DNA from 2 places in the Mycolicibacterium holsaticum DSM 44478 genome. Region 1 is predicted to be linked to the other one. Evidence: riboswitches for the same ligand, from Rfam matches in the RefSeq annotation. Region 1 holds a riboswitch; the other holds the start of a gene.
The links. Region 1 has a riboswitch for cobalamin ahead of metE (5-methyltetrahydropteroyltriglutamate--homocysteine S-methyltransferase). Riboswitches for the same ligand answer to the same signal wherever they lie in the genome.

Region 1 (11,506 bases):
CGAACGATGCCCACGGATCGCCGTCGACCGTCAGCGTGGCCAGCGTGCCTGCGTTGGTGGAGGCGGCGATCGTGCGCGCTTCCTCGGCGGCCGAAGGACGAACGTCGTTCACGACTTTGGTCAGCGGGGGAGGGACCGAGGGCGCATCGCCCAGGTCGCCATGATCTCGAAGGGCCACTTCGGCACGATACCGCTGACGCCACCGATTCAATTCCGGCGGACGTGGGTACGTTTGACATCTGTATGGATCAGCGCAGCGGTGTCAACGAACACGACCCGTCCCACGGCAGCCATGTCGAGGAGGGTCCTGACGGTAGGACCGTCGAGCACCCCACCGCCGACGACTTCGGCCACGCCCGGGTGCTACCCGAGGACCGGACGTGGTTCAAGCGCGCCGTGTTCTACGAGGTGTTGGTGCGGGCGTTCTACGACTCCAACGCCGACGGCATCGGTGATCTGCGCGGGCTGACCGAACAACTCGACTACATCAAATGGCTTGGCGTCGACTGCCTTTGGTTACCGCCGTTCTACGACTCCCCGCTGCGCGACGGCGGCTACGACATCCGCGACTTCTACAAGGTGCTTCCCGAGTTCGGCACCGTGGAGGACTTCGTCGATCTGCTCGACGCCGCGCACCGCCGCGGTATCCGAGTCATCACCGACCTGGTGATGAACCACACCTCCGATTCCCATGCGTGGTTTCAGGAGTCCCGGCGCGACCCCGACGGGCCGTACGGCGACTTCTACGTGTGGAGCGACACCAGCGACCGCTACCGCGACGCGCGGATCATCTTCGTCGACACCGAGGAGTCCAACTGGACGTTCGACCCGGTGCGCAGGCAGTTCTACTGGCACCGGTTCTTCTCTCACCAGCCCGACCTCAACTACGACAACCCGGCCGTGCAGGAGGCGATGATCGACGTCCTGCGGTTCTGGCTCGATCTCGGCATCGACGGTTTCCGGCTGGACGCGGTGCCCTACCTGTTCGAGCGGGAGGGGACCAACTGCGAGAACCTCCCCGAGACGCATGCGTTTCTCAAGCACTGCCGCAAGGTGATCGACGACGAGTATCCCGGGCGGGTGCTGCTGGCCGAGGCCAACCAGTGGCCCGCCGACGTGGTCCAGTACTTCGGCGACCCCGACACCGGCGGCGACGAATGCCACATGGCGTTCCACTTTCCGCTGATGCCACGGATTTTCATGGCGGTGCGGCGGGAATCGCGCTTCCCGATCAGCGAGATCCTCGCGCAGACCCCCGACATCCCGGAACTGGCGCAGTGGGCGATCTTCCTGCGTAACCACGACGAGTTGACGCTGGAGATGGTCACCGACGAAGAACGCGACTACATGTACGCCGAGTACGCCAAGGATCCGCGGATGAAGGCCAACGTCGGCATCCGCCGACGGCTGGCCCCGCTGCTGGAGAACGACCGCAACCAGATCGAGTTGTTCACCGCGCTGCTGCTGAGCCTGCCGGGTTCGCCGATGCTGTACTACGGCGACGAGATCGGCATGGGTGACATCATCTGGCTCGGCGACCGTGACGGGGTGCGCACCCCGATGCAGTGGACGCCGGACCGCAACGCCGGTTTCTCCACCGCCACCCCGGGCCGGCTGTACCTGCCGCCCAACCAGGACGCGATCTACGGATATCAGGCCGTCAACGTCGAAGCCCAGCGCGACATCTCGAACTCGCTGCTGAACTGGACGCGGACCATGCTGGCCGTGCGTCGCCGTCACGAGGCGTTCGCCATCGGCGACTTCCACGAACTGGGCGGCTCCAACCCGTCCGTGCTGACCTACGTGCGCGAGGTCAGCCGGGACGGCGGGACAGACACGGTGCTCTGCGTGAACAACCTGTCGCGCTTTCCGCAGCCCATCGAACTGAACCTGCAGGCCTACAGCGGGTACACGCCGATCGAGATGACCGGATACGTCGAGTTCCCGGCCATCGGTCAGCTGCCGTATCTGCTCACCCTGCCCGGCCATGGGTTCTACTGGTTCTCGCTGCGTGCGCCCGAACCCGAACCGAAAGACCAACCATGACCCTGCCGTTCGATGAGTGGCTACCGCAGCAGCGGTGGTATGCCGGGCGCAACCGCGAGTTGGCGTCCGTCGAACCCGCCGTCGTGGTCGCGCTGCCCAACATTGCTAATCCGGCTGCGGGGCTGGACCTCGAGCTGATGCTGCTCGAGGTGTCCTACACCGGCGGCCCCGCCGAGCGCTACCAGGTGATCGTGCGCTGGGACGACGCCGCCAACGCAGGCGGCGGGCCGATCGCCGAGTTCCTCAACGTCGCCACCATCGGCTCGGCAGGCCACGACGGCGAGCGCACCGGATACGACGCGCTGTACGACCCGGCCGCAGCCCGGGCGCTGCTGGCGCTCATCGACACCTCGGCGACGGTCGGCGACGTCCGGTTCAGCAAGGAACCCGGCGTCGAGTTGCCGCTGGACGCGGCGCCGCGACTGTCGAGCGCCGAACAGAGCAACACCAGTGTGGTGTTCGAGGAGCGTGCCATCCTCAAGATCTTTCGGCGCATCACCCCGGGCATCAACCCCGACATCGAGCTGAACCGGGTGCTTGCCACCGCGGGCAACCCGCACGTGGCGCGGCTGCTGGGGTCATACGAGGCGCGCTGGGACGGGCAACCGTATGCGCTGGGCATGGTCGCCGAGTTCGCCGCCAACTCCGCCGAGGGCTGGAACATGGCGATGACCAGCACCCGTGACCTGTTCGCCGAGGGCGACCTGTACGCCGATGAGGTCGGCGGCGACTTCGCCGCCGAGTCCTACCGGCTCGGCGAGGCCGTCGCGTCGGTGCACGCGACGCTGGCCGACGAGCTCGGCACGTCGACGACGGTGTTCCCGACCGACACGATGGTGAAGCGGCTGCGGGCAGCGGCGGAGTCGATATCCGAACTGCACCAGTATGTTCCGCTGATCGAGGAGAGCTATCACAAGCTCGCCGACGAACCGGTCGCCGTGCAGCGGATCCACGGCGACCTGCATCTCGGGCAGGTGTTGCGCACCCCGGAACGCTGGCTGCTGATCGACTTCGAAGGCGAGCCCGGGCAGCCGCTCGACGAGCGCCGCCGGGCCGACTCCCCGCTGCGCGACGTCGCCGGGATCCTGCGGTCCTTGGAATACGCCGCCTACCAACGGCTGATGGACCAGGCCTCGGAGTCCGGCGCCGAGGACCGTGACCGCCAGCTGGCCGCCCGCGCCCGCGAGTGGGTGGACCGCAACGCCGCCGCGTTCTGCGACGGCTATGCCGAGTTGGCGGGCGCCGACCCGCGCGATTCGGCGGCGCTGCTCGCGGCATACGAGCTGGACAAGGCCGTCTACGAAGCCGCCTACGAGGCGCGACACCGCCCGAGCTGGCTGCCGATCCCGCTCAAGTCGATCGCCAGGATCGTGGGCTGAGCGGGCTCAGGCCAGGCTGCGCATGACGTCCGCGGCGGGCTTGGGCGTCCAGTCCGTGCGGTACACGCCGTAGTTGTCCTGCGGGTTGGCGCTGCCGGTGCTGCGGTCCCGGGTGGTGTAGATGAAGGCGGGTCCGGCGCCGTCCAGAGTGCGCCACGAGACGATGAAGTCGCGGATGCGGTCGGCCTGGGTGGCCTCGGAGACCTTCGACGTCGCCTCGCCGAACTCGGTGGCCCAGATCTGCTTGCCGCCGTCACCGTTGGCCGCCATCTGCTGGCGCAGCGCGTTGTACAGGCCGCGCGGCGAGTTGGCGGCGCCCGTGGAGAAGCGGGATTCGACGTTGTTGGTGAACAGATACGGATGGAACGCCAGCGCGTCGAAGAACCCCTTGGCGCCTGCGGCGTACATCCGCTCGACGTAGGTCACCGGGTTCATGGTCACCGAGAAGAAGTTGATGGTCGGGCTGAGCCCGCCCGCGACCACGGTGGCGTTGGGGTCGGCCGCTTTGATCGCCGGGTAGGCGGCCTTGAGCAGACCGGCGAACCGGTCCGGCTGCGGACCCGCCGGCCCGGCCCAGAACTGCACGGCGTTCTGCTCGTTCCACAGCTCGTATGCGGCGACCCGCCCGGCGAAGTGCGAGGCCATCGTTCCCGCGAACGTCCCGAACGCCTCCGCGGACGCCGGCGGTGCGGCGACGGCGGGTCCACCGCCGGTGGCCCAGCCGGGGGTGGAGTTCAGCAGCGCGACGACGGCGATGCCGCGCGCGTTGGCGGCGTTGACGATGAGGTCGGCCTGGCCCCAGTTCCACTCCTGCGGGGCGGGCTGGATACCGGCCCACGGCATCATGATCCGCGCGCTGCGCACGCCGGTGTCGACCATCAGGTCCAGTTGGCGGTTCACGTCGTCGGGCGACAGGAACCACAGCCACGAGTCGGCGAATCCGAGCGAGGACACCGCGGCGGTCTCGGTGACGGGCACGCTGCGGGTGTTGTCCGAGTCGGGGGCGAGCATCTGGGTGAGGCCCGCCGACACCAGCACCACGGCCGCCAGCGCCACGACCGCTTGTAAGAGTTTGCGCACGATTTCCCTAACTGTGGCCCGATCTTGTAGGTGTATCGGGATTGCCCGCGAAGAAGTTAACCAAAACCCGACGGGGTGCAGCGGCGAGGATCACGATATTGTCGTGATTGACGTTGCCGCAGATTATTGCGTGGTGGGGGCGGGGTTTGCCGGTCTGGCCGCCGCGCTGCGGCTCGACCAGGCGGGCAGGTCCGTCGTTTTGCTGGAGGCGCGCGACCGGGTCGGCGGTCGCACGTTCACCGAGGTCCGCGACGACGGCAGCTGGATCGACCGCGGCGGCGCCTGGATCGGCCCCGGCCAGGACCGGATCGCCGCGCTGATGAGCGAGTTCGGCGTCAAGAGCTACAAGCAGTACGTCGCGGGCGAAGCGATGATGCTGGTCGACGGTAAGCAGTGCCGTTACCGCGGCACCGTTCCGCGGTCGCTGAGCCCGTGGGCGTCGCTGAACCTGGGCGTCGCGATGCTCGAGCTCATCGCGATGTGCAAGAGGATCCCGCTCGAAGAGCCGTGGACCGCCAAGAAGGCGGCGCGGTGGGACAAAATCTCCGTCGGGCACTGGCTGGATCGCAACGTGCGGTCGGGCGCGGCACGCGAGATCCTGGAAACCGCGATCGGCGGCACCTACACCAGCGACACCTCGGAGCCGTCGCTGCTGTACGTGCTGCACCAGATGGCGTCGGGCGGAGGGCCGTCGTTCGTGTTCGGTGTCGAGGGCGGCGCGCAGGATTCGCGCATCGTCGGCGGCATGGGCGCGGTGTACGGGCCGGTGGCCGAGGCGGTCGGGGATCGCCTGCACCTGTCCCAGCCCGTCGATCACATCGGCCAGGACGACGACGGCGTGACCGTGCGGTCACCGGATATGACCGTGCGGGCGCGCCGGGTGATCGTCGCCGTGCCGATCGCGATCGCCGGCCACATCCGGTACGAGCCGATGCTGCCGACCGACCGCATGCTGCTGCATCAGCGGATGCCCAGCGGGGCGATCGCCAAGATCCACGTGGTCTACGACGAACCGTTCTGGCGGGCCGACGGGCTGTCCGGGCAGTCGGCCGCGCCGGGTACGGCCGCGCCGGTCACCATCGACGCCTGCACGGACACCGGACGGCCCGGGGTGATGTGCGTGATCGCCGAGGGCCCCGACGCCCGCCGGTTGTGTGCCGCCGAGCCGACGGAGCGCCGCGCGCGGGTGGTGTACGCGTTGGCCGGGCGCTTCGGGCCGAAGGCGAACTCACCCGTCGACTACATCGAGCAGATCTGGACCCGCGAGCGGTATTCCGGCGGCGGGATGATCAGCCACGCGCCGCCCGGTGTGCTGACCGGGTTCGGTCCGGCCCTGCGGCGACCGTGCGGCCGGATCCACTGGGCGGGCACCGAGACCTCGGCCGTCATGTGTGGATGGGTCGACGGCGCCGTTCGCTCCGGTGAGCGCGCGGCCGCCGAGGCGATGCGGCAGGAAGCGCGGGCGGGATGAGTCGGCGCGAGGCTAGCTGCGCAGCATGAGGTCGACGACGCGTTCGTGCCACGGCGCGCCGATGTCCTGGTTGGAGACCGACTCGTGCAGTAGGCCGATCCCGGCGGCGAACAACACCGTGGAGCGCAGGTCGGCCTCGTCGGGTTCGAACCCGTAGTCGATGAACGCCTGCCGCACCGCGCACCGCACGCGTGCGTCGCTGCGCCGAACGCTGGCCAGCACCGCCTCATCGGTGAGCGCCCACACCCGCATCGCGCGTTCGAGCGCCCAGTGTTCGGGGCGCATCAGCGTCTGCATCATCGCGGCCAACCGCTTGCGCGGATCGGCCTCGTCGGTGCCCTCGAACCGGCGCCGTTGTTCGTCGTGAAGGTTGCCCCATGCGCTGGCCAACGAGGCCCGGTACTCCTGCATATCGGTGAAGTGCCAGTAGAAGCTGCCCTTGGTGACCGAAAGTCGATCGCACAATCTGCTGATTCGCAGTGCGGCGGGGCCCCGCTCCGCGAGAACCGCAAAACCGGCCTGAATCCAGTCGTCGGCCGTCACCCGCCGACCTGCACCGGTCGGCGCCGTCATGGGGGCAGCATACGCCGATAATTGACACTTACGAATATATTCATTTGTGGCAACCGCGGCCGCCCGGTAGGGGCCGCCGCTCGTCGGCTCCCACCCCGGCCCGCCCGACCGGAGGCACAGAATGATGAAAAATGGTGCCAGCGTGGCGGCCACGGTTGCTGCAGCTCGAACCGTACCATACAGGCTGGTACGGAAAGTGGAGTTTGACGTGGAAGTCTGCTGGCGCACAACACTTTCGACGCCGGTTTAACACCGCCCACAGTGGGCAACCGGATGGGCGTGCAACCCGATAACACCGAGTTCGACGCCTCGGCCAACGACACCGGCGGCGTCGAGGACACCCTGCGCCCGATGGAGGCGATGGATTCCGACGACGTCCGCAACGACGACGGCGACCAGGTGGTCGACCCGCCGGATCAGTGGGCCGCCGCCGACCACATCGCGGCCGAACCCGACGGTGAGTCGCTCGACGAGAAGCTGGCCGCCGAACGACCCGAACAGTCACCGGCGCCGTCCGCGCAGGGCACCGACGACGTCGACCACATCGACCCCGACAGCCACGGCCGCTCCGAGGGCGACGTCGACGGCACCCCGGAGGACGGCGACTCCATCTTCCCGGTCGTCGAATAGCCCTGCGGCGTCATTCGGTCGGTGCGTGCAGCACCAGCACCGACCGCGCGCCGACGCTGACCTTCGCGCCCGCGGCCACCTCGGTCCCTTGGATGTCGTCGTCGGCTGCGGTGTCGATGACGGGCAGCCAAGCCGCGGCGAAGTGCCTTGCCGGAAGCGCGAACTCGATCGGCTCGTGGTGGGCGTTGAAACACAGCAGGAATGAATCGTCCACCACCCGCTGACCCCGCACGTCCAGGTACGGGATGCCCTGACCGTTGAGGTACACCGCGATCGACTTGGCGAACCCGCTGTCCCAGTCCTCGTCGCTCATCTCCGACCCGTCGGGGGCCAGCCAGGCGATGTCGGGCAGGCCCTCGCCGCCGCGCCGCCGCACCGTGTCCCCGGAGAAGAAGCGTCGGCGCCGGAACACCGGATGTGCGGCGCGCAGGGCGGCCACCGTGCGGGTGAACTCCATCAACTCGGTGTCCGCGTTTTCCCAGTCGATCCAGGACAGCTCGTTGTCCTGGCAGTACACGTTGTTGTTGCCCTGCTGGGTGCGGCCGAGTTCGTCGCCGTGGCTGATCATCGGCACGCCCTGAGACAGCAACAGGGTGGCCAGGAAGTTGCGCTGCTGGCGGGCCCGCAACGCGTTGACCTCCGCGTCGTCGGTCGGCCCCTCGGCGCCGCAGTTCCACGACCGGTTGTGGCTCTCGCCGTCGTTGTTGTCCTCCCCGTTCGCCTCGTTGTGCTTCTCGTTGTAGGACACCAGGTCACGCAGCGTGAAGCCGTCGTGGGCGGTGACGAAGTTGATCGACGCGACCGGCCTGCGCGCGGTGTGCTCGTAGAGATCCGCCGACCCGGTCAGCCGGTAGGCGAACTCGTCGAGGGTCGCCGGCTCACCGCGCCAGTAGTCGCGCACGGTGTCGCGGTACTTGCCGTTCCACTCGGTCCACTGCGGCGGGAAGTTGCCGACCTGATAGCCCCCCGGTCCGACGTCCCACGGTTCGGCGATCAGCTTGACCTGGCTGACCGTCGGATCCTGTTGGACGAGTTCGAAGAACGTCGACAGCCGGTCCACATCGTAGAACTCCCGGGCCAGTGTGGAGGCCAGGTCGAACCGGAACCCGTCGACGTGCATCTCGGTGACCCAGTACCGCAGCGAATCCATGATCAGCTGCAGTGAGTGCGGATGCCCGACGTTGAGGCTGTTGCCGGTGCCGGTGTAGTCCATGTAGTAGCGCTTGTCGTCCTCGACCAGCCGGTAGTAGGCGGCGTTGTCGATGCCGCGAAAACTGGCCGTCGGCCCAAGGTGGTTGCCCTCGGCGGTGTGGTTGTAGACCACGTCGAGCAGCACCTCGATCCCGGCTTCGTGCAGCGCGCGCACCATCGCCTTGAACTCCTGGACCTGCCCGCCGGGGTTGGGGCTGGAGCTGTACTTGGAGTCGGGGGCGAAAAAGCCGATCGTGTTGTAGCCCCAGTAGTTGGTCAGGCCCTTCTCCAGCAGCGTGGAATCGTTCGCGAAATGGTGCACCGGCATCAGTTCGAGCGCGGTCACCCCCAGCGAGGTCAGGTGCTCGATGATCGCCGGATGCGCGACGGCGGCATAGGTGCCGCGGATCTGTTCGGGAATGTCGGGATGCGTCTGGGTCAGGCCCTTGACGTGGGCTTCGTAGATGACGCTGTCGGCGTACTCGTAGCCGGGCGGGCGGTCGCTGCCCCAGTCGAAGAACGGGTTGATGACGACGGACTTGGGCATGGCGGCCGCCGAGTCGTCGTCGTTGCGGCTGTCGGGTTCGCCGAAGGTGTAGCCGAACAGCGACTGGTTCCAGTCGAAGTTGCCGTCGATCGCCTTCGAATACGGGTCGAGCAGCAACTTGTTCGGGTTGCAACGCAGTCCCTCGGCCGGGTCGTAGGGCCCGTGCACCCGGAAGCCGTAGCGTTGCCCGGGCTCGATGTTCGGGATGAAGCCGTGCCAGACGAACCCGTCGACCTCGGGCAGCGTCACTCGCGACTCGGTGCCGTCTGCGTCGAACAGACACAGCTCCACCTTGTCGGCAACCTCACTGAACAGGCCGAAGTTGGTGCCGGTTCCGTCGTAGGTGGCGCCGAGGGGATATGCCTTACCGGGCCAGACTTCCAAGATTGCACGCTCCAGTGATCAGTTGACGGGACGATACGGGGAATGCCCAAACGCGGCGTATCGCAATCGCGGCGCTCCAACGTGAAGTTGTGCTCGAAAAACCGCGACAGATTCGTGCACAAGCTCACGTTCGACGGGCCGAAACCGTCGTCGGATAGGCTGAGCAGTGCAGTTGGTCTGTCGGCGCTGCAGTTTGGCGTCGGCATCGAGCGACGTACCTCTGACGGGTGCGTGGCGAGAGGGAACCCGGTGAGAATCCGGGACTGTCCCGCAGCGGTGTACAGGAACGACCGCCGTTAACAGCACTGGCCCACCGGGCTGGGAAGCGACGGCCAGTAGGGGCACTTCGGTGCGTGCCTGTGAGTCCGAAGACCTGCCGGCTGTGCCGGACGCGCCGCGTCCGGTGGTGCATCGCCTCGCGGAATGGGCAGTGGCCGAAGCGGTGCAGCCGCATTCGGTGCACGTCCCCTGGCGATGACCATCCCGCCGTACAGAGGACGTCGTCATGACCGCAACACCTTTCACCGCCACCATCCTCGGCTCTCCCCGCATCGGCCCCAACCGCGAGCTCAAACGGGCCGTCGAAAAGTACTGGGCCGGCGGCTGCGACCGCAGCGAACTCGAGTCGGTGGCCGCGACGCTGCGCCGCGACACGTGGGAGGCGCTCGTCGCGGCCGGTCTGGACTCCGTGCCGGTGAACACGTTCTCCTATTACGACCACGTGCTGGACACCGCGGTGATGGTGGGCGCGTTACCTTCTCGGGTGGCCGGCATCGAGGAGGAACTCGACCGCTACTTCGCGGCCGCCCGCGGCAACGAGGACGTCGCCCCGCTCGAGATGACCAAGTGGTTCGACACCAACTACCACTACATCGTGCCCGAACTCGGCCCGGACACCCGGTTCGCGCTCAACGCTGCCAAGGTGCTGGCCGAGCTGAAAGAAGCCACCGCGCTCGGCGTCCCGGCCCGGCCGGTCATCGTCGGCCCGATCACGTTCCTGGCGCTGTGCAAAGCCGTCGGCGGTGCCGGCGCTCCCATCGGACGTCTCGACGAGCTGGTCGCCGTGTACGCCGAACTGCTCGGCGAGTTGGCCGACGCCGGCGCAGCGTGGGTCCAACTCGACGAGCCCGCCCTGGTCACCGACATCCTCGGCGACACCGCGGAGTTGGCGCAGCGCACCTACACAACGCTGGGTCGCGTCACCGAACGGCCCGCGCTCTTCGTGGCCACCTACTTCGGCGAGCTGACCGACGCGCTACCCGCTCTGGCCCGCACGCCGGTGGAGGCGGTCGGCGTCGATCTCGTCGCCGGGGGAGTCTCCGCGGTGGCCGCGGTTCCCGAGCTGGCCGGAAAGACCTTGGTGGCCGGCGTCGTCGACGGCCGCAATGTCTGGCGGACGAACCTGCAGTCGGCGCTGGGCACGCTGGCGACGCTGCTGGGTCTGGCCGACCATGTGGCGGTCTCGACGTCGTGCTCGACGCTGCACGTGCCCTATTCACTGGAGGTCGAGGACGGGCTGGACGCAGACCTGCGCAGCTGGCTGGCCTTCGGTTCCGAAAAGGTCACCGAGGTGGTGGCGTTGGCGCGCGGAATCAATGCGGGACGCGAGGCCATTTCGGCCGATGTCGCCGCCTCCAACGCCGCGATCGCATCGCGCCGGTCCGACCCCAGGCTCACCAACGGGGATGTGCGGGCGCGGATCTCCTCGATCACCGCGTCCGGGACGGCGCGGGGACCGGCCGAGGCGCGCCGTGCCGCCCAACAAAAGCTACTGAAGTTGCCGGTGCTGCCGACGACCACCATCGGCTCCTACCCGCAGACCTCGGCCATTCGGGTGGCCCGCGCCGAGCTGCGGTCCGGCACGATCGACCGCGCCGAATACGAGCGGCGGATGAAGGCCGAGATCGCCGAGGTGATCCGGCTGCAGGAGGACCTCGGCATCGACGTGCTGGTGCACGGTGAGCCGGAGCGCAACGACATGGTGCAGTACTTCGCCGAGCAACTCGACGGCTTCTTCGCGACCCAGAACGGTTGGGTGCAGTCCTACGGCAGCCGCTGCGTACGCCCGCCGATCCTGTACGGCGATGTGGCGCGGCCCAAACCGATGACCGTGGACTGGATCAGCTACGCGCAGTCGCTGACCGACAAGCCGGTCAAGGGCATGCTCACCGGCCCGGTGACGATTCTGGCGTGGTCATTCGTGCG
Region 2 (11,506 bases), 2.3 Mb from region 1:
CATGCCGGTCGACACGATCACCCATTCGGTGATGCTCTGGGCACGCAGCATGTCGCGCACGTCGAGTTGTTCGTCGAACAGGTCGTGAGGGCTGCCGCGTCCGATGGCGTCGTAGTCGACGCCGAACTGCCACGGGAGGTATCGCGGAACCCGCGCCGCCAGCGCGGCTTCGGTGATCTTGCGTTGGGTTCCCGCCCCCGCCGCGAATCCGATGCAACTCACCACCGTGTGGAACTGTCTCAGCACTGTCGACAACTCAGCCGTCGACGCCGTCGCAACGTCGGCCTCTACGATTCCGACGCCGCGGGCCGCGAACTGATCGCGCAGCTGGGCATGCCGGGGTGTGCCTGACGGCCGCAGCAGCACAGTCACCGGCGGTGCGTCGTCCCGATGAGTCAGTGCGGCGACAACGTTGCCGCCGAGTTCGCCGGCTCCGATGACGAGGATCCGTGCCCCATCTGGTGATTGCTGCGACGCCATAGTTCCTCCGTGCCGCTGATCAGTTGGCGTATGCGAACGGTCGCGACAACAACCCGCTGCGACGCAGCATTCCCAACCGTCGAGGTAGTGCCGTGCACAGGTAGGTGAGCCAGATCACTTAACGTCGATGGAATCTCGGTAGGCCCGCGCGGCTTATAGCTGACAACAGCGAAACGGATCGGCGTGGCGCTCACCGGAGGACGGAGACGATCGATGAGGACATCACGGCCGGCCGTCTTCGGCGCAGTGGCGCGATCTGCAAACGTCCTGATTCTGGCATGGATGACTGCCGTTGCCGGATTGCTCACCGTCCCCGCTGCGAGCGCTTTCGCCGCCGACGACTCCTGCGCCGCAGTAGAAGTGGTTTTTGCCCGCGGCACGTTCGAACCACCTGGTGTCGGGGCAACCGGCCAAGCGTTCGTCGATGCACTCAATGCTCGTCTGCCCGGACAAGCTATTGAGGTCTACGGGGTGAATTACCCCGCGTCGTTGGCTTTCGGTCAGGCGGCCGACGGTGTCGCGGACGCAGTGAACAGGATCGAATCGATCGCCACGCAGTGCCCGGCGACGAAGATCGTGCTCGGCGGCTACTCGCAGGGCGCGGCGGTGGCCGGGTACGCGACCTCCAGCGTCGTGCCGGCCGGAATCAATCTTCCTGCCGGCCTGTCCGGGCCGATGCCCGTGTCGGTTGCGCCCCACGTTGCCGCGGTGGTGCTCTTCGGGACGCCTGACGACTGGTTTCTGGGCCTGGCCGACCGCTCCGCGCCGCCGATCACCATCGGAGATCTCTACGTCAAGAAGGCGATACAACTGTGTGCGCCCGGCGATCCGGTGTGCTACCCCGGCGGACTGAATCGCTCCGCCCACAGCGCGTACAAGGTCAACGGGATGGCCGACCAAGCGGCCGACTTCGTGATCGGTCAGCTGTCCGCGCCCTCGCCTGCGGCCGTATGAATTCCGCGAGATCGAATATGGCGGGTTACCAGTAAGACCGGCGGGTGGAGGGACCTCCCGCCCCTGCGTGCCGCACGTCTGCGTATGGTCGGCCAGTGACTGACGCATCACCGACCATCAACCCCTTCGATCTTTCCGGCCACGTCGCGGTGGTCACCGGCGGCGGCTCCGGCATCGGCTTGGGATTCGCCGGCGGCCTGGTCCGCGCAGGAGCATCCGTGGCCATCCTCGGCCGCACCGCCTCGCGCCTGGACGACGCCGCCGAACATCTCCGCCGCCACGGCCGACCCGTGCTGCCAGTCGTCTGCGACGTCACTGACGAGGACGCCACCGCCGCGGCCATGGCGCGGATCCGTAGCGAATTCGGCTACCTCGACTCGTGTTTCGCTAATGCCGGAGTGCGCGGCGGGTTCATTCCAGTGCTCGAGACATCGCTAGAAGCGTTCCGCGAAGTCACGCGAGTCGACCTCGACGGCGTGTTCGTCACGCTGCGCGAAGCTGCCCGCCAGATGATCGAGGCCGGCCGCGGCGGCAGCCTGGTGGCGGTGTCGAGCCTGGGCGCGTTCCAGGGGATGCCGCGCCAACCCGCCTACGCGGCCTCCAAGGCCGGTGTCACCTCGTTGGTCGACAGCATGGCGGTCGAGCTGGCCCGTTACGGAATCCGCGCCAACACGGTGGCTCCGGGCTGGTTCGACACCGATATGACCTCGGAGGGCCTGAACAACGAGCGGTTCCGCGAGCGGGTGCTGCCGCGGGTTCCGGCGCGCCGCTGGGGCGCACCTGACGACGTCGGCGGGGTGGCCGTCTATCTGGCCAGTGCGGCGAGCCGCTATCACACCGGCGACGTGCTGCGTATCGACGGCGGCTATCTCAAGTTCTAGTGCCGGACGGTCAACCCGCACCTACCGCGGCGGCGGGTCGATGGGCGTCAGCGATATCGGGACCTGATGGGTCCCCGGTCCCTCCCCTGGGCAGCCGGCTCCATGGGTGGTGAGCGTCCGCTCGCCGAAGAAGCTGCCGTCAGGGTTCGGGATCAGGTAGTCGGACCGCGTGGATGGCACTGCGCTGCGCGGGTCATTGCGATCACAGAAGTACGGATACTCACCGGAGGTTTCCCAACGGTTGTTGTTCCACCTGTACTCGAAAACCAAAGGAGCGCCTGGGTTGCGGTCGTGGTCGGGGGTGTTGTCCCAGCGCGGAACACAGCCGTTGACGTCGCAGTGGGTGACGAACTGGACGGGAAAGCTGACCGAATCCATCGGCGTGGGCATACCGTTGAACGTCTGCTTCGCGAAGTCGATGAATGCGCTGTAGTACCCATATATCGGTGGCGGCTCGACGCGGTCGGCTTCAGCGACCGGCGAGCCGACGAGCGCGACGCACGCCGCTGTCGTGATTGCGATCGACCCACGTTTCATCAGGAGTCGATCTCCAGTGCATCGGCGAGTTTCGGTGGAATCTTAGGGTTTTCGAAGTCGGGATACCAGCGGGTGATGATGTCGCGCAACGCCACCTCGGCCTCGAGCTGGCAGGCGACCGCCATGATGCCGGCGATGGTGCGGAACATCAGTGCGTGCTCGGGAGGGATGCTCAGCACGGCGCCGTCGAGAAAGTCTTGCCCGCGCGCCAACCCCGGCACGCGCGGGGCCAGCTGCTGCATCCAATGCCGGTTGAACCGGAACGACTGCGCCAGAGCCGGTTCGATGAACGGGCCGAAAAAGGACTGCACATCCTCGGGGTCGATCAGGGTGTTCGAACCGCTGAACCCCAGACCACTCAGCTCGGCGTTGATTTCCGACAGCACCAGCGCCTGCAGCTCCGGATCGGCTATGTCGGCCAGTTGCACGGATTCGGCGACCTCAGCCAGCCGGATGCTGTCCAGGAACACCAGCGCCGAACGATGGGCGGTGGCCACTGAGCCGAAGTCGACCACGACCAGCCGGCCGTCCGGGGTGAGTTGGTAGTTGCCCGGGTGCGGGTCGGCATGGAGCTTGCCGAGCAGTGTCATCGAGGCGGCGCTGAACTCGAAAAGTAACCTGGCCGCACGGTTCTTGGTGTCTTGATCGCCGGTTGTAATCAGGTCTGAAATCGGTTGTCCGCTCACCCATTCGGTGACCAGAACCTTCGGTGACGACGCGATCACCTTCGGCACCAAGAACTGTGGGTCGTCGGCGAACGCCGCGGCGAACGCGCGCTGATTGTCTGCCTCATGGCGATAATCAAGTTCGTCGGCCATCCGTGCCGACAACTCTTCGATCATCGGTCGCACTGCCAGCCCAGAGAACAACGGCTCGATCAGTCGGCTGAATCGTCTGAGTTGACGCAAGTCCGACATCAACGCGACGTCGGCACCCGGATACTGCACCTTGACCGCCACCGAGCGGCCGTCGTGCCACAGCGCCCGGTGCACCTGCCCGATGCTGGCCGCGGCGACCGGCGCGTCGTCGAACTCGGCGAATCGCTCGCGCCACCGTGTCCCCAACTGCTCGGCCAGCACGCGGTGGATCCGATCCGCCGTGATCGGTGGCGCGGCCGCCTGAAGTCTGGTCAACGCGTCTCGGTACGGGGCCGCGTATTGCTCCGGGATGGCCGCCTCAAACATGCTCATGGCCTGGCCGAATTTCATCGCGCCGCCCTTGAGTTCGCCCAGCACGGCGAACACCTGCTCGGCGCTGCGCGCTGACCACTGCTCAGCGATCAGCTCGGCATCGCCGCCGGCCAGCCGTTGCCCCCAGCCGAGTACCGCTCGCCCGGCGGCGCGCACAGGCAGCCCCGCCAACTTCGCGCCACGACGCACCGTTCTCCGCGGGACATCCACCACAAGCTAAGAGTCCCACACCATTAGCCGTCGTAGGCGCCCCCGAGCTATTTTTCGGCCAGATCGGCGAGGTGCTCGAGCGAATTGTCCAGGTGCTGGCCGTCAAACGGCGGGAACGCGATGTTTTGCCGAATCGCCGCGGGCACCGCCGACCAGTCGTAGGTCAGGGTCACCTTCGCCCGGTCATCGCCGACCGGCTCGAGGTCGTAGCGCCAGAACCAGCCGCCGATCTCGAGTTCGGCGTCGTCATCACCCTGGCCTGGCAGCCACGCGATGGCACGCGGTGGTTCAAACACCGTGATCCGGTTGGCCATCTCGTAATGCATGCCGCCGTAGTTCGAGTGGTACATCGCCATCCGAAAGACCTGTCCGACCTTAGTCAGCTGCTTTCTATCGAGTGACTCCCGTACCCAGCCGGTGCCGTCGATCTCCTGGTGGGTGGTCGGGTCCGCCAGCACCGCGAACACGGTGTCGGGCGTGGCGTTGACGATCCGGGTGGTGCTCATATTTTCGGGTGCCATGCAGGTACTGACCAGGGACGAATCGCAAACTCATCGACGCACTCGGTCAGCGCGCATCCTGCCGGCTCGCGGCCAGAGATCCCAGCAGTGCCAGCGCTTCGGCGGTCGGCAAGCCGGCCAGCGCTGAAAACCGGGTGTGACGCCACGCGCAGCGTGGGTACCCGGTTGTCATGACCAACGCCGACTCCCGCCCCGCCGCCGTCCGTCGGCAGGCACAGCAGCACGCTGAGCAGGCCCGCCGCGCGATGGCGCAGAAGCGAGCCGAAAATGACGGCGGCGTCAGCGGTTGGTTCAGCGACCGGGCCGGAGATTGGGATCTCAGCGGCCAGGACGAAGTGACGATGCAGCGCCAGAAATACCTCTGGAACTTCCTGGTCGATCACTGGTTCCGGATGGAATTCGACGGATGGGAGAACCTACCCGATCCCCCGGTCCTACTTGTTGGCATCCACTCCGGTGCTCCGTTCGTGTGGGACGCCTGGACCGTCGGCGTGCAGTGGTGGCGCCGGTTCGGTCAGGAGCGCACCCTGCACGGCACCGCCCACGACGCGCTGATGGCGATCCCGTTGATCGGCCGGTACTTTCGCGCGATGGGAGTGTTGCCGGCCGCACCGGACTCGATGGCGACGGCGCTCGCCGAAGGACGCGACGTCGCGGTGTGGCCCGGCGGAGAGGTCGATTCGTTGCGGCCGTGGGCCGAGCGTGACGTCGCCAACCTCGCCGGCCGAACCGGGTTCGTGCGCATGGCGATCAAGGCCGGCGTGCCGATCGTGCCGATCGCCACCGTCGGCGGTTCCGACGCGATGCCGGTGCTGATTCGCGGCGATCGAATGTCGCGTGCGCTGCAGTTGGACAAGGTGTTGCGGCTCAAGGTGTTCCCGGTCGCGGTGTCGTTACCCTGGGGCATCGCCCCGGCCGCGCTGCCGCAGATCCCGTTGCCCGCCAAGATCCGCACGCGGCTCATGCCCGCCGTACACGTCGACCACGACCCGGCCCGCGTCGACGACGACGACTACGTCGAGCAGAAATATCGGGAGGTGCAGGCCAGCATCCAACGCGGGATGGACGCGCTGGCCCGCAAACGCGCCTTCCCACTGTTCGGCTGAAACCAGCACCGATGGTGGGTATCTGGCGCGAGGCGAGGCACGTCGGCGTAATGTCAACGCCATGAGTGACTGGAACACACAGATAATCAATGAGTTCCGTGCCAACGGCGGCCGGGTCGGCGGTAACTTCGAGGGCGCTCCGATGGTCCTCATCCACCATACGGGCCGCAAGAGCGGTAAGCAGACGGTCACGCCCACCATGTACCTGCCCGACGACGACGATCCCGACACCATCTACGTATTCGCCTCCAAGGCAGGCGCGCCGACGCATCCCGCGTGGTATTACAACCTCACCGCAGCCGGCACCGCGCAGGTCGAGGTCGGCACCGACACCTATACCGTCGGCGTCACCGAGATATCGGGCGCCGACCGCGACCGCATCTACAGCGAACAGGCCCGCCGCTACCCCGGCTTCGCCGAATACGAACAGAAGACCGCGGGTATCCGCACCATCCCGGTGCTCGCGCTCAAGCGCAGCTAGACCTCACTGCAGCCAGTCGTTGCCCGCCAGATTGAGCCGCGCCACGTCCAGGGCCGGCGTGATGTCGGATTGTGGTGCCAGGCCGTGCTTTTCAAGTACCGAACGCAGCGTCTCGGCGGCGTCGATGTTCAGCGGGCTAGACACCCACATCGCGTAGGGAAGGTTGACGAACCGGTTCTCCCGGACCGCCTTGAGGTTCCGGCTGGCCGGATTGCTTTTCAGCGCTGCGATCTTCTCCTCGGCTGTCTGGCCCGGATAGTCGACGAAGACGATGAGGTCCGGGTCGGCGGTGGTGATCCGTTCCCAGCTCACGGTCGTCCAGGTGTCTTGAACGTCTTCGGTGGCGTTGCGCGCTCCGGCGGCGTCGATGATCCCCTGCGGCCCGCCGAACATCCCCGACGAGAATATGGTGTCGATGCCGCTGTCGAACAGGAAGACGGTCGGCTTGTCCTCGGGTTGTGGTGCGGCGCGCAGGGTTTCCAGCCTCGACGCGACAGCCTCGGCCGCCCGCGCACCTTGCTCGGCGTTTCCGGTGATGGTGCCGATATTGCGCAGGTCGGTGTCCAGCGCAACCCACGGGTCCATGGTGCCGCGCACCGCCTGCCCGTCGACCTGGCGGCAGGCCTCCGACAACTGGTAGACGTCGATCCCGTGCTTGGCAAGGATTTCCGGCGTGATCCCCCGCGCCTCACCCATCCCGTAGTTGTATCCGGCGAACAGCACCTGCGGCTTGGCCCCGACGATGTTCTCCAGAGTCGGCTGCGCCGGTGCGACCTCGTTGAGACCGTCGACCTGCGCACCGTATTCGAGGCGCAGCACGTCCACGTCGCGGGCCATGGAACTGACCGCGATCATCTGCTCACGGGCCCCGGCGGCCAGCGCGATGGCGATCATCCCGCCGTCGTTGACGAACAACCGCTCCAGCGGCTGGTCGTAGGTCACGTCCGCACCGCAGTTGGTGACCGTCACCGCGTCGGATGCGGCCGACACATCGGGGGGCGCACCGCACGCGGTGCTCGCGCCCATCACGAGCGCGAGAACGGCCAGGCTGGCGCGTCGGGTCCGGGGTCGAACGTGCTGTGCCACTGTCATATTCCTCGGAATCGGTTGAACGCCGGATCGGCGTGGGTGAGCAGAAGATGGCATCGGCCCGTCGTGGGGTGGGCGATGACGTCACCGGCGACGTCGAACACCTCCCACAACAGGGCGGAGTCCAGCACCTGGGCCGGCGGCCCGTGCGCGACGAGCGTGCCGTCGTCGACCACGGCGACCGCGTCGAAATGCCGCAGCACCAGGTCGAGATCGTGCATCGCGGCGACGACCGTGCATGCGAGGTCGTCGAGAATCTTCATGAACCTCAGCCGCCATGCGGCATCGAGGTGGTTGGTGGGTTCGTCGAGCACGAGCACCGCGGTGCGCTGGGCCAGCGCCCGTGCGAGCACGACCCGGTGGCGTTCACCACCGGAGAGTTGGGCAGATGAGCGGTCGCCCCACCCGTGCAAGCCAACCGCGGTGAGGGCGTCGTCGACGATGTGGCGTTCCTCGGCGACGGCCCTCGACCACGGATTGCGGTACGGCGTCCGGCCCAGCGCCACCGCCTCGGCCACCGTCAACTCCCCCGAGGGCCGCTCCTCCTGCCCGACGACGGCGATGGTCTGCGCGCGGCGGCGAGCCGGCATGCGGGTCAGATCTTCGCCGTCGACCCGGACGGTTCCACAGGCCGGCACGTCGAGGCCGGACAGCACACGCAGCAGCGTGGTCTTACCCGCGCCGTTCGGTCCCACCACGGCAAGCCGGGTACCGGCGGGGACCAGCAGATCCACCCCGGACAGCACGGTTCTGCCGCCGCGACGGCACCCGATGCCCTGCGCGCTGACCGCGGCGCGGCTCATGAGCTGTTTCCGAACTCGTAGCGCCGCCGCCCCATCAGGAACAGAAACACAGGTGCCCCGATCAGGCCGGTGACGATGCCCAACGGCATCTCCCGTGGTGATGCCATCTCCCGCGAGATGACGTCGACCCACACCAAGAACAGTGCCCCGGCACAGACCGCGACCGGCAGCATCGCGCGGTGGGTCGCCCCGACGACCAGCCGCGCCGCATGCGGCACGATGAGCCCGACGAAGCCGATGCCGCCGGAGACGGCGACCAGCACGCCGACGAGCACCGCCTGGATGAGAAACAGCGCATTGCGCAGCGCCCGCACCGGCACCCCGAGGGAGGTGGCGGTGTCGGCGCCCGCGGCGTAGGCGTCAAGCCACGAATGGATCAACAGCGCGCCGATCAGCGAGATCAGCACGACTGCGCCGGCAAGCGGCACCTTGGCCCACGTCGCTCCGGCGACGCTGCCGAGCAACCAGAACATCACGCTTTCGGCGGCATGGGGATCGCCTGCGGTGAACACCAGCAGCGATGAAAACGCCATGAACGCCGAGGACAGCACGACGCCCGACAGGATCAGGCGCAGTGCGGTGAGCCCGCCTTGCGCCCGCGCCACCAGATACACGGTGAGCGTCGCAACCAGTGCGCCCATCAGCGCACCGCCCGACAGCGCCCAAATGCCCAGTGCGGAGAGCACACCCACGGTCATCACGGCCGTTGCACCTACGGCTGCACCTGCCGAGACGCCAAGCAGGTACGGTTCGGCCAGCGGATTGCGCACGAGCGCCTGCATGAGGGCACCGGCCAGCGCCAGCCCGGCGCCCACGATCGCGGCCAGTATCGAGCGCGGTAAGCGCAGGTCCCAGATGATGACGTCGTAACCCGTATCGACCGTCGTGCCGGTGAAGCGGCCGACAACGGTGCGCCACACGTCACCCAGCGCGATGTGCTCGGCGCCGAAGGCGAGCGAGACCACGATGCTCACCGCGGTGAGGATCGTGAGCACGGCGGTCGTCGGGTGGGTGCGACGGGGTGCCTTCTCGGTGACATTCACGTCGAGAACTTGCCTCAATATGCCGGGGTATCCGAGCGCGAGATACCTGTGGACTCAAGCGAGTACGGCAGGTATTCGGACTCGGGATCATCCGGACTCGACGCCTTCCCAGATGTTCTCCAGTGGCCGATGTCGAGGCCGTCCCCCATACCGCTGCGCGTCAGTCCCGGATTCGCACCGGGTTCCCTGACATCCGCGTGTACGGATGTGACCGTTCTCAACGGCTGAGGCTACCCCATGGTCTATTTTCTCCACGTGGTATCCCAGCAACGGCGTAAGCCAAGTCGAATAGCGTTTGCCGCCACCGTTATCGCCGGGTTGACCGTTGTCGCGGGCGTCGCCTGCGGCCGCGCGGCAGAAACCGCCGAACCTGTGGTATCACCGCCGCAGACCGCGTCGGCACCGTCATTCACCTGTCGGGGCCACGACGGATCGCGGACGCCCACGGAGATCGACCCGGCCGGCGACAAGGTCGAGAACGACGAGGACGACGCCAGGGTGATCGTCGGCGGTGTCTACGGAGACCCGGAGGCAGCCACGCGGTTCTGGGCGCAGCAGAGCGAAAGTGACTGCGGTTTGATGGCCACTCGTATGGTTGTCGGTGAGATCACCGGCGCTGCCCCCTCCGAACGCGAGATCATCGATCTGGCCACCGCCACGCCCAGCCAGTGCACACCCGGCGAGCCGGTGTACGACGAGAGCGTCGACCCGACCGACGGTGGCGTCGGCCACGGCACCTGCTCGACCGATCTGCTGCTGCTGCTGAAGCACTTCGGAATCGACGCCCATTACACGAACGACGCCGAAGCCGCCGACGGAGGACTCGACACCGGTATCGACGCGCTGGCGGACTATCTCGGCAACGGACAGCAGGCGATGGTGTGCGTGAACTCCCGCATCATCTGGGACACCGATGGTGACCGGACGAACTGCGGTCACATGATCACCGTCGCCGCTATCGATTTCGACAACGACGCCGTCTATCTCGGGGACAGCGGCGGTGACGATACGCGCGGCGAGCAGGTCAGCATCGACGTGTTTGAATCCGCGTGGGCCACCGGAGACCACGAACTCGTCGTCACTGCGCCGCGCTGACACCGACGAAAGCTCACGGTGCGGGCCGGATAAATCTCGCCGTTGCGGGGCGTTCAACGAGAAGACAGAGGTTTCTCGGACGCCCAGAAGGATACGGACATGAGCTTGGACAGCATTTCACTCGGTAGGCAAGGGCTCGACGAGGTGGTTCCGTCGCGCTACGCGGTGCAGGTCGGCGACATCGAGGTGCTGGTGATCAGCGACGGGGTGCTGCCGATCACGAGCAGGACGATGGCCACCAACGCCGACGCGGCCGAGTTCGCAGATTGGTTGAACCACAGGTTCCTACCGCACGACGTACTCGACTGGCCGCTGAACGTCGTCGTGGTGCGCAGCGGCGAGCAGATCATCCTCGTCGACGCGGGACTGGGGGTGGAATTCCCGGATTTCCCGCGGGCCGGACAGACGGTCCACCGACTGCAGGCCGCGGGGATCGATCCCGCCGCGGTGACAGACGTGGTACTGACCCACCTGCACATGGACCACGTAGGCGGGCTTCTCACCGCGGGGCTGAAGGAACGGCTGCGCCCCGACTTGCGGGTGCATGTCGCGACCCGCGAGGCCGAGTTCTGGGCGGCCCCCGATTTCTCCCACACCGACATGCCGGCGCCGGTGCCCGCCGCGCTCATGTCGATCGCCTCGCGATTTCTCGACGAGTACCGCGGCCAGCTGCGAACATTCGAGACCGAGCACGAGGTGGCTCCCGGAGTGCTGGTCGCCCGCAACGGGGGTCACACGCCTGGGCACAGCATCGTTCGTCTCGCCTCCGGCAGCGACCGGCTCACGTTCGCCGGTGACTCCGTGTTTGCGCCGGGGTTTGATAACCCCGAGTGGCACAACGGCTTTGAACATGATCCTGAGGAGTCCGCGCGCGTCCGGATCAGCCTTCTGCGGGAACTGGCGGCGTCCGGCGAGTCGATGGTGGCCACCCACCTGCCGTTCCCGTCGGTCTGCCGGGTCGCATCGGCCGGCGACGTGTTCCGGTGCGTGCCCGCCGTCTGGGATTATTGATCGCTGACCGGTTCGGCGGATCTCAGCGCAGCGGGACCCGAGACCAACGTCGGATAGTGGCACACGCGGTTCCCGCCTGCGCGTTTGGCGTCGTACATTGCCGTG

Region 2: linked by a shared signal. The riboswitch ahead of K3U96_RS12050 (FecCD family ABC transporter permease) and the one ahead of metE (5-methyltetrahydropteroyltriglutamate--homocysteine S-methyltransferase) in region 1 are both predicted to bind cobalamin.

What each region holds. Positions count from the first base shown of each region.
Region 1 is NZ_CP080998.1:243,599-255,104, forward strand. It holds gene K3U96_RS01220 (HugZ family pyridoxamine 5'-phosphate oxidase) at 1-178, opposite strand, end outside; gene treS (maltose alpha-D-glucosyltransferase) at 244-2,046, shown strand; gene K3U96_RS01230 (maltokinase N-terminal cap-like domain-containing protein) at 2,043-3,425, shown strand; gene K3U96_RS01235 (cellulase family glycosylhydrolase) at 3,432-4,505, opposite strand; gene K3U96_RS01240 (flavin monoamine oxidase family protein) at 4,609-5,976, shown strand; gene K3U96_RS01245 (TetR/AcrR family transcriptional regulator) at 5,989-6,549, opposite strand; gene K3U96_RS01250 (hypothetical protein) at 6,823-7,179, shown strand; gene glgX (glycogen debranching protein GlgX) at 7,190-9,301, opposite strand; cobalamin riboswitch at 9,488-9,696, shown strand; gene metE (5-methyltetrahydropteroyltriglutamate--homocysteine S-methyltransferase) at 9,807-11,506, shown strand, end outside.
Region 2 is NZ_CP080998.1:2,496,238-2,507,743, forward strand. It holds gene K3U96_RS12000 (aromatic alcohol reductase) at 1-480, opposite strand, end outside; gene K3U96_RS12005 (cutinase family protein) at 694-1,434, shown strand; gene K3U96_RS12010 (SDR family NAD(P)-dependent oxidoreductase) at 1,530-2,315, shown strand; gene K3U96_RS12015 (MBOE_33420 family protein) at 2,337-2,852, opposite strand; gene K3U96_RS12020 (ABC1 kinase family protein) at 2,852-4,231, opposite strand; gene K3U96_RS12025 (SRPBCC family protein) at 4,300-4,773, opposite strand; gene K3U96_RS12030 (lysophospholipid acyltransferase family protein) at 4,944-5,879, shown strand; gene K3U96_RS12035 (nitroreductase family deazaflavin-dependent oxidoreductase) at 5,941-6,360, shown strand; gene K3U96_RS12040 (ABC transporter substrate-binding protein) at 6,364-7,386, opposite strand; gene K3U96_RS12045 (ABC transporter ATP-binding protein) at 7,449-8,252, opposite strand; gene K3U96_RS12050 (FecCD family ABC transporter permease) at 8,249-9,295, opposite strand; cobalamin riboswitch at 9,345-9,526, opposite strand; gene K3U96_RS12055 (cysteine peptidase family C39 domain-containing protein) at 9,614-10,390, shown strand; gene K3U96_RS12060 (MBL fold metallo-hydrolase) at 10,490-11,401, shown strand; gene K3U96_RS12065 (GGDEF domain-containing protein) at 11,395-11,506, opposite strand, start outside.